One region of the Streptomyces sp. NPDC059455 genome, then DNA from elsewhere that is predicted to be linked to it. Evidence: riboswitches for the same ligand, from Rfam matches in the RefSeq annotation. Region 1 holds a riboswitch; the other holds the start of a gene.
The links. A riboswitch is a leader RNA that binds a small molecule or an ion and turns the genes downstream of it on or off. The one in region 1 is predicted to bind thiamine pyrophosphate.

Region 2: another riboswitch for thiamine pyrophosphate. It lies ahead of thiC (phosphomethylpyrimidine synthase ThiC); the one in region 1 lies ahead of ACFXB5_RS13950 (thiamine ABC transporter substrate binding subunit).

Annotation. Positions count from the first base shown of each region.
Region 1 covers NZ_JBHYVB010000031.1:50,499-56,159, forward strand. The annotation lists gene ACFXB5_RS13945 (ABC transporter permease) at 1-998, opposite strand, end outside; gene ACFXB5_RS13950 (thiamine ABC transporter substrate binding subunit) at 1,094-2,167, opposite strand; TPP riboswitch at 2,163-2,267, opposite strand; gene rlmN (23S rRNA (adenine(2503)-C(2))-methyltransferase RlmN) at 2,341-3,447, opposite strand; gene ACFXB5_RS13960 (phosphatidate cytidylyltransferase) at 3,520-4,692, opposite strand; gene frr (ribosome recycling factor) at 4,692-5,249, opposite strand; gene pyrH (UMP kinase) at 5,354-5,661, opposite strand, start outside.
Region 2 covers NZ_JBHYVB010000077.1:33,610-39,270, reverse strand. The annotation lists gene ACFXB5_RS25810 (YibE/F family protein) at 1-1,420, opposite strand, end outside; TPP riboswitch at 1,492-1,608, shown strand; gene thiC (phosphomethylpyrimidine synthase ThiC) at 1,601-3,370, shown strand; gene ACFXB5_RS25800 (tetratricopeptide repeat protein) at 3,506-4,858, opposite strand; gene ACFXB5_RS25795 (hypothetical protein) at 5,433-5,661, shown strand, end outside.

The DNA of each region.
Region 1 (5,661 bases):
ACGGCCTCCATGGGAGCCACGAAGAAGGTGCCCCCGCTGTCGGCGGCCGACCGCAGCGCCTCGTAGTAGGTGAAGCCGTAGCCGTCCGGGCCGTTCAGCGAGCGCTCCACCAGCACCGCGAGCGGTGTCACGATCAGCAGCGCGACCACCGCCAGCACGCCCCACAGCAGCGCCCACTGGGCCGGGCCCTTCGGGCGGCGCACGGTGCGGCCCGGGTCGACGAGCCGCAGGGCGCTCTCTCGGCGCCTTACGGTCCACGCGTGCAGGGCCAACACGGCCGCGACAGCGGCGAACTGGAGAAGGGTCAGCACCGCGGCCGTGGGGAGGTCGAGCAGCTGCGCGGTCTCCCGGTAGATCGCCACCTCCAGGGTGGCGTAGCGGGGGCCGCCCAGGATCTGGATCACGCCGAAGGAGGTGAAGGTGAACAGGAACACCATCAGCGCGGCCGCGGCCACGGCGGGGGCCAGCGCGGGCAGCGTCACCCGGCGCCAGGCCGACAGCCGGCTCGCGCCGAGCACCCGCGCGGCCTCCTCCTGGCGCGGGTCGAGCTGGGCCCACAGCCCGCCCACGGTCCTGACGACGACCGCGTAGTTGAAGAAGACATGGGCCAGGAGGATCGCCCAGACGGAGGTGTCCAGCCGCACCCCCCACAGCTCGTCCAGCAGCCCGCCCCGGCCGAGCAGTGCCAGGAAGGCCGATCCGGCGACCACGGTCGGCAGGACGAACGGCACGGTCACCACGGCCCGCAGCAGCCCCTTGCCGGGAAAGTCGAAGCGGGCGACGACATAGGCACCGGGCAGCGCCACCGCGAGCGTGAGGGCGGTCGACGCGACCGCCTGCCAGCAGGTGAACCACAGGACGTCCAGCGTCGCCGGATCGGTCACCACCTCGGCGATCCGGCCGAACCGCCACCGCCCGTCGGCGCGCAGCCCCCGGGTGACGATGGCGGCCACGGGATAGGCGAAGAAGACCGCGAAGAAGGCGAGCGGCACCGCCATCAGGGCGAGCCGGAGAGCGATCGCGCGACGGCCTCCGCCCTCGCCCCTCTCGGCCTTACGGTGGCCGTCGGCCTTCTTACGGTTCTCGCGGGGCTCTACAGGACCAGCGAGGACCATGTCTTGACCCACGGCTCACGGTTCTTGGCGATCTTCTGCGGAGCCAGGGTGGCCGAGTCGGCGATCCTGACCCCGTATCGGGTGAACAGCTCCGGCAGCTTGGCGTCCTCGCGCGCCGGGTTGACGTACATGTTCAGCGGGACGTCCTCCTGGAACCGCTTGCTCAGCAGGAAGTCCAGCAGCGCCTTGCCGCCCTTGGTGTTGCCGGCGCCGTTCAGCAGTCCGGCGAACTCCACCTGCCGGAAGCAGGTGCCCGTCGCGACCCCGGTGGGGGCTTTCGCGGGCTTGCTCTTGGCATCGGCCACCTCGGCCGGCGGGCTGGAGGCGTAGGAGACGACGAGCGGCCGGTCGCCCTTGCCGCCGCCGGCCGAGCCGGAGAACCGGTCGTAATACGCCTGCTCCCAGCCGTCGACGACCTCGACGCCATTGGCCCGCAGCTTCTTCCAGTAGCCCTTCCAGCCGTCGTCGCCGTACTTCGCGGCCGTGGCGAGGAGGAAGCCGAGACCGGGGGACGAGGTGGCGGCGTTCTCGGTGACGAGGAGGTTCTTGTAGGCGGGCTTGGTCAGATCGTCCAGCGTCCGGGGCGGCGACAGCTTCTTGTCGGCGAAGTACTTCCGGTCGTAGTTGACGCAGATGTCGCCGAAGTCGACGGGGGTGACGCGGTGCTCGGCCCGGTCGAGCTGAAGGGCCGCCGGGACCTTGTCGAGCCCCTTCGCCGTGTAGGGGGTGAACAGGTCGTTGTCGAGCGCGCGGGAGAGGAGGGTGTTGTCGACGCCGAAGAACACATCGCCCTGAGGGTGGCCCTTGGACAGGATCGCCTGGTTGACGGCGGCTCCGGCGTCGCCCCCGGCCTGCACGCGCACCTTGTAGCCGGTCTCCTTGGTGAACTCCTTGAGGACCGCCTTGGAGGCCGCGAACGAGTCATGCGTGACCAGGGTGACCGTCTTGGAGTCCGAGCCGCTCTTGGTGTCCTCGCCGCAGCCGACGAGCGCGCTCAGGGCCAGTGAGCCGAGGAGGGCGGCCGAGATGGCACGCCGAAGCTGGCTGTTCATGGTGATGCTGACTCCCTACGCCGGTATGACCCGGATCAGGTCCGAGGGTCTGCGGCCGTGCCGCACTCTCAGCGCTCTGAGCGCTCCCCTGTCGGAATGTTCACTTGTACGGACGTTCACTTCTATGACGATCACATGATGCAACGATGCCCAGGCACCGTATCAGCCGGTGCTCAGCGCTCCGAAGCCGCCAGCTGTCCGCAGGCCCCGTCGATCTCCTGGCCCCGGGTGTCCCGGACGGTCACCGGCACCCCATGGGCCTCCAGGGCCGCCACGAACGCCTTCTCGTCCTCGGGCCGGGACGCCGTCCACTTGGAGCCGGGCGTCGGGTTGAGCGGGATGAGGTTCACATGCACCCGGTGGCTCTTGAGCAGCCGGCCGAGCAGATCGGCGCGCCATGCCTGGTCGTTGATGTCCTTGATCAGCGCGTACTCGATGGAGATCCGGCGGCCGGACTTCTCCGCGTACTCCCACGCGGCGTCCAGGACCTCGCGCACCTTCCAGCGGGTGTTGACCGGCACGAGCGTGTCGCGCAGCTCGTCGTCGGGCGCGTGCAGCGACACCGCGAGGCGGCACTTGAAGCCCTCGTCGGCGAACCGCAGCATCGCCGGGACGAGGCCGACGGTGGAGACGGTGATACCGCGCTGCGAGAGGCCGAGGCCGTCGGGCTCGGGGTCGGTGAGCCGACGGATGGCGCCGACGACACGGTTGTAGTTGGCCAGCGGCTCGCCCATGCCCATGAAGACGATGTTGGACAGCCGGGCCGGGCCGCCGGGGATCTCCCCGTCCCGGAGGGCCCGCATCCCGTCGACGATCTGGTGCACGATCTCGGCGGTGGACAGATTGCGGTCCAGTCCCGCCTGCCCGGTGGCACAGAACGGGCAGTTCATCCCGCAGCCCGCCTGTGAGCTGATGCACATGGTGACCCGGTCCGGGTAACGCATCAGAACGGACTCCACGAGCGTGCCGTCGAACAGTCGCCACAGCGTCTTGCGCGTGGTGTCGTCGTCACAGCTGATGTGCCGCACCACGCTCATCAGATCCGGCAGCAGCCCGGCGGCCAGCTTCTCGCGCGCGGCGGCCGGAATGTCGGTCCATTGAGCGGGGTCGTCGGCATAGCGCACGAAGTAGTGACGCGACACCTGACCTGCCCGGAAGGGCTTCTCCTCGAGGGCGGCGACGGCCTCCCGGCGCTCGGCGGGTGTGAGGTCGGCAAGATGCCGCGGGGGCTTCTTGGCCCCACGCGGCGCGACAAAGGTGAGTTCTCCGGGCTTAGGCATGGTTTTCCCAGTGTCGCAGACGTACGAAGGGCCCCGCGCCGGGAGGGGCGCGGGGCCCGTGGGCGGGCGTGGTCAGCCGCCACCCACGAAGATCACCAGCAGCAGCCACACCACCGGGGCGGTGGGCAGCAGCGAGTCGAGCCGGTCCATGATCCCGCCATGGCCGGGCAGCAGTTTGCCCATGTCCTTGATGCCGAGATCGCGCTTGATCATGGATTCGCCGAGGTCGCCGAGGGTCGCGCTGACCGCGGCGACGAGGCCGAGCAGCAGGCCCTGCCACCAGACGCCGTCGTCGATGAGGTACTGCATGCACAGGGCGCCCGCGACCATCGCGAAGGCCACCGCGCCCAGCAGCCCCTCGCGGGTCTTGCCGGGGCTGATGCGCGGGGCCAGCGGATGCTTGCCGAAGCGCCAGCCCACCGCGTACGCACCCGTGTCGCTGACCACGGTCAGCAGCAGGAAGGTCAGGACCCGCCACGGGCCGTCGTCGGTGTCGAGCATGAGCGCCACGAAAGTGGCCAGAAACGGCACGTAGAAAGCGGCGAAGACGCCCGCCGTGACATCCCTGAGGTAGTTGTCGGGCGGCTCGGTCATCCGCCAGACCAGCACCGCGAGCGCCGTAAGGGCGACCGCGACCACCGCGCCCTGGGCGCCGCGCACATAGCCGGCGACGACCATGGCGACCCCGCCGACGGCGAGCGGCACCAGGGGGACCCGGATGTCCTTGCGCTCGGTCAGCCGCGAGGTCAGCTCCCAGAGCCCGACCACCACCGCGACCGCCACCACGCCGACGAACACGGGCTTGTAGATGAAGAGCGAGGCCAAGATGATCACACCGAGGCCGATGCCCACCCCTATCGCGGCGCGCAGATTCCGGCCCGCGCTCTTCTTGCCCTGCCCGGCTCCGGCGCCGCGCGCGCCGTCGGAGGCCGGGTCGGGCGCGGGGTCGGGGGGCGTCGGCCGGCGCCCGGCGGGCTGCCGGGGGCCGGGCTGCGGCTCCCGCTCGTCGCGGAAGAGGGGGCCGCTCAGCCGAGCGGCCCCCCGGTCACGGTCGGCGGCCTCGCCGGAGTCGTCGCCTGCGTGGGGCACGGTGGGCATGGGGCGAGTTTGCGCCGCCTCACCCACCTCGTGCGCGGGACCCGCCGAAGAAGTGGGCACCTCCCAGCCATAGCCAGGGGAGGTGCCCTGACCGCCCGGTCCCCGGAGTCCGGCGCTTGGTGGGGCCCCCCAGGAAGAGTCGTTCATCAGACCTCGAGCAGCTCGGCTTCCTTGTGCTTGAGCAGCTCATCCACCTGCGCGACATACTTCGCCGTGGTGTCGTCGAGCTCCTTCTCCGCGCGGCGCCCCTCGTCCTCGCCGACCTCGCCGTCCTTGATCAGCTTGTCGATGGACTCCTTGGCCTTGCGGCGGACGCTGCGGATCGAGATCTTCGCGTCCTCACCCTTGCCCTTGGCGACCTTGATGAACTCCTTACGGCGCTGCTCGGTGAGCTCGGGGAACACCACACGGATGATGTTGCCGTCATTGCTCGGGTTGACGCCCAGGTCGGAGTCCCGGATCGCCTGCTCGATGTTGCGGAGCGCGGTCTTGTCGAACGGCGTGATCACGGCCATCCGCGGCTCCGGCACCGAGAACGACGCCAGCTGATTGATCGGCGTCAGCGCACCGTAGTAGTCCGCCACGATCTTGTTGAACATCGCCGGGTGCGCACGCCCGGTGCGGATCGCGGCGAAGTCCTCCTTGGCGACCACAACGGCTTTCTCCATCTTCTCCTCGGCCTCGAGGAGGATCTCTTCGATCACCACTTGCTCCTGGTGTTATCAGTAAGCAGAGCCTCGCCCCTGCGCGCGTCTTCTCCTGCACGGTGTCCGACCGGCAGGCCGTTGTCCATCCCCCGTTCGAGCCGTCAGGCCCGGGAGCCCTGGTCGCTCACCAGCGTGCCGATCTTCTCACCCTTCACGGCACGCGCGATATTTCCTTCGGCCAGGAGCTCGAAGACGAGGATGGGCAACTTGTTGTCCCGGCAGAGGGTGATCGCGGTGGCGTCGGCGACCTTGAGGTCCCGGGTGATCACCTCGCCGTACTCCAAGGCGTCGAACTTCACCGCGTCGGGGTTGCGGGCGGGGTCGGAGTCATAGACCCCGTCCACGCCGTTCTTGCCCATGAGCAGGGCCTGCGCGTCGATCTCCAGCGCTCGCTGGGCCGCGGTGGTGT
Region 2 (5,661 bases), on a different contig from region 1:
CGCCCCGGCCGGTCCGGGCCGTCTGGACCGCCTGGGCGCCGCCCGCGTCGGCCACCCGCTCCGCGCCGCCGTCCGCCGCCGGGGCGCGGTCCGCGGAGACCACGAGCACGGCCAGCGCGGTGGTCACCGGCACCGAGGCGACGAGCCCGATGCTGCCCACCAGCGTCCGTACGATCTCCTCCGCGACGATCTCGCTCGTGGCGACCGTGCCCACCCCGCTGTCCGCGATGGAGAACAGCAACAGCAGCGGAAGCGACGCGCCCGCGTACGCCAGCACCAGGGTGTTCACGACGGAGGCGATGTGGTCCCGCCCGATCCGCATCGCCGCCCCGTAGAGCTTGCGCCGGGACGTGCTCGGGTCCGCTTCCCTCAGCTCCCACACCGCCGAGGTCTGGGTGACCGTCACATCGTCCAGCACGCCGAGCGAGCCGATGATCACGCCCGCGAGCAGCAGCCCTCGTATCTCGATGTTCGGATAGAGGCCGTGCACCAGCCCGGTCTGGTCGTCCGTGTTGCCGGTCAGGCTCGCCCAGCTGATGAACAACGAGCCCAGCACCCCGATCAGCAGCAGTGACACCAGCGTGCCGAGCACGGCGACCGATGTACGCGCCGTCAGCCCATGGCACATGTACAGCGCGAGGAGCATGATCGCGCTACCCCCGACGACCGCGACCACCAGCGGATTGGAACCCTGGAGTATCGCCGGGAGGATGAACAGCGTCAGCACCCCGAAGCTGATCGCCAGCGCCACCAGCGCGAACACCCCGCGCAGCCGCCCCACCGCCACGACCGCGAGCGCGAACAGCCCCGCCAGCAGCGCCATCGGCAGCGACCGGTCGACGTCGGACACGGAGTACTGCAGTTCCTTGGGCGCCTTGGGGGCGTACGCCAGCTTCAGCTCCTGCCCGGCGCTCAAGTGGCGCGAGGCGTTGGGCTGGACGATTTCGGGGAACGTGCGGCCCTTGTCCTTGCCCGAGGTGACCTCGATCGTGGCCTTCTCGCAGACGCTCTTCTTCCCGCCCTGCCCCGGGCTCCCGCTTTGCCCGGGGGCGCCGCTCTGGGCGGCGCCGCCCTGGCCGGGCTCGGTGGGCGCCTGCGGCTGGGCGTTCACATCGGCGCAGTTCACCTCCTCGATCTTCACCACCCGTCCGGCCACGGTCGTCTGGTCGAAGCCGAGACCGCTGCGGCCGTGCGCCTTGTGGTCGGGCGTGCCGCCCGGCCAGAGCACGATCAGACCGGCCACGACGGCGACGGTGAAGGGGATGAGCACCGCCGCGATGATCTTGCGGAGACGCGCGGAGACAGGGGTGGCGGGGCCATGGCCATGGGAGTGGCCATGGGAATGTCCGTGGCCGTGGCCCTGCGCCTGATCGGAGCGGTGGGGCTGCTCGGGCGGGTGGTCCTGCTGGATGGTGGTCACGACCGCATCATCGCAAGAGACGTGGGCCCCCTGTTCAGCGCTGTGGATAAACCGTTAGCGTGGTGCCGAACCTTTGCAATCGCGGGAGCTCGGAGCACCGGGCTGAGAGGGCGCTGACGCTGAAGCTGCGCCGACCGCTGAACCTGTTACCGGGTAATGCCGGCGTAGGGAGTGGGTCTCATGACTCAGCAGGATGCATCATCGCGCGCCGAGACGGCCGAATTCGGCTGGCATAAGGGATATGTCACGGGTTCGCGCCCGGACCTCCAGGTCCCGGTCCGCCGCGTGCACCTCACCAACGGCCAGGACGTGACGCTGTACGACACCTCCGGCCCATACACCGACCCCACCATCGAAACGGATGTCCGCCGCGGCCTGGCGCCGCTGCGGCAGAACTGGATCGTCGCCCGCGGCGACACCGAGGAGTACGCGGGCCGTCCCGTCCGCCCCGAGGACGACGGGCTCAAGCACACCTCGCCCCGCGGCGGACTGCGCAATCTCGACGCGGTCTTCCCCGGCCGTCCGCGCCAGCCGCGCCGCGGCCGCCCGGGCGCCCCCGTGACCCAACTCGCCTATGCGCGGCGGGGCGAGATCACGGCGGAGATGGAGTACGTGGCGATCCGCGAGAACGTCTCCCCCGAGGTGGTCCGGGAGGAGATCGCGGCGGGCCGCGCCGTCCTCCCGGCCAATGTGAACCATCCGGAGATCGAGCCGATGATCATCGGCAAGCGGTTCCTGGTGAAGGTCAACGCCAACATCGGCAACTCCGCCGTCACCTCCTCCATCGAGGAGGAGGTCGAGAAGATGACCTGGGCGACCCGCTGGGGCGCCGACACGGTCATGGACCTCTCGACCGGCCGCAACATCCACACCACAAGAGAATGGGTGCTGCGCAACTCCCCGGTCCCCATCGGCACCGTGCCGCTCTATCAGGCGCTGGAGAAGGTCGACGGCAAGGCCGAGGAGCTGACCTGGGAGATCTACAAGGACACGGTCATCGAACAGGCCGAACAGGGCGTCGACTACATGACCGTCCACGCCGGCGTCCGGCTGCCGTACGTCCCCCTGACCGCCCGCCGCAAGACCGGCATCGTCTCCCGCGGCGGCTCCATCATGGCGGCCTGGTGCCTCGCCCACCACCAGGAGTCCTTCCTCTACACCCACTTCGAGGAGCTGTGCGAGATCCTCGCGGCGTATGACGTCACCTACTCGCTGGGCGACGGACTGCGCCCGGGGTCGATCGCCGACGCCAACGACGAGGCGCAGTTCGCGGAGTTGCGCACCCTCGGCGAGCTCAACCGGATCGCCAAGGAGCATGGCGTCCAGACGATGATCGAAGGCCCGGGCCATGTCCCGATGCACAAGATCAAGGAAAACGTCGACCTCCAGCAGGAGGTCTGCGAGGAGGCCCCCTTCTACACCCTGGGCCCCCTCACCACCGATATCGCCCCCGCCTACGACCACATCACCTCGGGCATCGGCGCCGCGATGATCGCCTGGTGGGGCACGGCGATGCTCTGCTACGTCACCCCCAAGGAGCACCTGGGCCTGCCGGACCGCGATGACGTCAAGACCGGCGTGATCACCTACAAGATCGCCGCGCACGCGGCCGACCTGGCCAAGGGCCATCCGGACGCCCAGGCCTGGGACGACGCGCTCTCCGACGCGCGCTTCGAATTCCGCTGGGAGGACCAGTTCAACCTGGCCCTCGACCCGGACACGGCCCGCTCCTTCCACGACGAGACGCTCCCGGCGGAGCCGGCCAAGACGGCGCACTTCTGCTCGATGTGCGGGCCGAAGTTCTGCTCGATGAAAATTAGCAGAAGCATCACAGAGCAGTTCGGCGGCGACGCCGACGCGACGCCCGAGGAGATCGAGGCGGGGATGCTCCAGAAGTCCAGGGAGTTCGCGGCTGCGGGGAACCGCGTGTACCTGCCGCTAGCGGATTGATCTCCTGCCCGTGCCAGTGAGCGGTGGAGGCTTCCTACGGCTCCCATCGCTCACTGTGTCCCCACCACGAGATCGCACAACACGGTCCGGGCCCCGCTCCATGAGGATGCGGGGCCCGGATCATGTGTGTCGAGTTCAGAATGGAAGCTCGGGTCTGGCGGTGCCTCGTTTGATGGTCATGATCTGCTCGTGGAAGTCACGGGCAGCGGCCTCGCGCGGGTACCTGGCGCGCAGTTCCTTGTCCAACTCGTCGGCGACTAAAAGCAGAGACGGGAGGGACTTGCGGTCGGCTTCGAGGGCCGTCGTGCCCATGCCGATGGCTTCTTCGATCTCGCCCGTGCGGGCGGCGGCGACTCCGAGCGTGAGGCGGGCTTCTGCGGCGCGCATCGGTGAGATCTCGGTGCCGTTGGGGCCGGTGCTGATGCGGATCACTGACCGGGCGTGGGTGGCGGCGCGCTCGTCGTCTCCGAGGAGACGGTACGCGTCCATCTCGTAGAAGTCCCACTTATCCGGGTCAATGATGAAGTGATGTTCCGGATGGTCCGGCCTGGGAAGTCGGTCCAACCTGGCACGCCCGGCGTCGAGGGACTGGCGGACGAGTCGGGCGTCTCCCATGCGCGCGGCGGCGCGTGCCTTGTGGGCGTAGAGCTGGACGCCGACAGAGTGTGTCTGGTCCGCCGTGTGCCCGGCCTCGACAGCATCGAGCATGTCTTGCCAACGGCTCTGTGTCAGGGCGAACCACGCTTCGATCTCCCACGCCCAAGCCTTGATCTCGCTGTGCCCTGCCTCCTCGCCTATCCGGAGTGCGGCGGCCTTGCTGAGATTGGCGGCCTCGCGCTGGCCCCGGTCGTACTGGACGCACGCGTTCAGCAGGAACAGCCATCCGGTGTCCACGAGGAGTTCCCGGTGCTGGCGGAGGGTCATCCGGCCTTCGAGCTGCTTGGTGACGTATTGCAAGCCGTTCCGGGTGCGGTCGTGCAGGTAGTCGGCATCGGCGTAGGGGTAGGCACGGGCCAGTTGGTCGATGCCTTCCTCGATCGATTCCAGGGCCGCGCTGTTGATGCTGGACATCTCCGTGCGTCGCAGCATCTCCGCGATGTCCCAGATGCCAGCGCCCCCCTGTGAGATCAGGGTGCTTGGATCTTCCAGGTGAGTGGTCCTGGCGGGTCGCTCCAGCTCCCAGGGGCGCGGGGCGACTCCCGCGAGGTGACCGGGGATGCGGAGACCGTCCACCACTTCAAGGATCTTGTGGAACTGAGTGATCCGTGGGCGAACGCCCTTGCCGTCGGTATCGGGCCGGGCCATTTTGCCGATGTGCTCGCGCTTGTAGCCGACGGCCTCGGCGATCTTGGCGTAGCTGATGTTTCCGTGGATCTTGGCCAGTCTGAAGACTTCGCCGAAGTCGTGGTTGGCGATCGCCGACCGCACGTCCGCGCGCTCTAGTACATGAGGCGGCAGAGCTGCCGGTGTCGGTGCAGCTTCGGTCATCTCACTTCCCCATCGTGATTGACCTACGTCTCTTCTGGTCCGATCTTCGTTCTGATCTGTGTGCCCTCTCGTCTCGCGAGTGTACCCACGAGGGGGGTCCCCAAGAGGGGGGAGCGACGGCCGGGACCTGGGGTGCAACCTCGGGTCACCCTGCCGGGAGGGTCTCGGCAGATGTGATCAGAGACGGCGGTCCGTGTCGTGAACGCGAGGGAAGCCCGGCAACGTGACCACACGATGCATAAGCGGCCTCGTTTACTGCCGTGGCCGAACACGGCAGGGCGGCCCTGTTACCTGGTGACGGATGACAGCGACAGTCCGCTGTCGCAACTGGCTGACGAGATGGAGGCAGTACAACTCCACACTGCATCCGAACTCCTGGGTCGCGCGGGCATGTTGCTTGCTGATCCCCAAGCGGGCGAGGTTGAGATGCGGTTCTTGGTCAAGCGCCTGTGTGAAGGGCTGCGGGACACACTGAGGGTCGCCGAGAGCCGGGGTGGGCGGCTGCCCGCCTTATCTGACGGTGAGCCGGACGATCGCCCCGATGGCCCTTCTGCGCATGAGGGCGGGAGGCCGAATGAGTAGGGCTCTGCCCGGGGCCTCGAAGGAGTGGCACGTCGGTCCCGTGCCGGGGCTGGGTCTGCGCCGTGAAGAGGACGGCCACCTTGTGCTGCCTCTGGCAGTGGCCCGCTGCGGAAAGCACCTCGCGCTTGCGCCGCTGGTGCTGACGGTGGCGGAGGCAGAGCAGTTGCATGCCGCCTTGTGTTACGCGCTCGGCGGCGAGCCCGCGCCTGAGGACGCGCCGG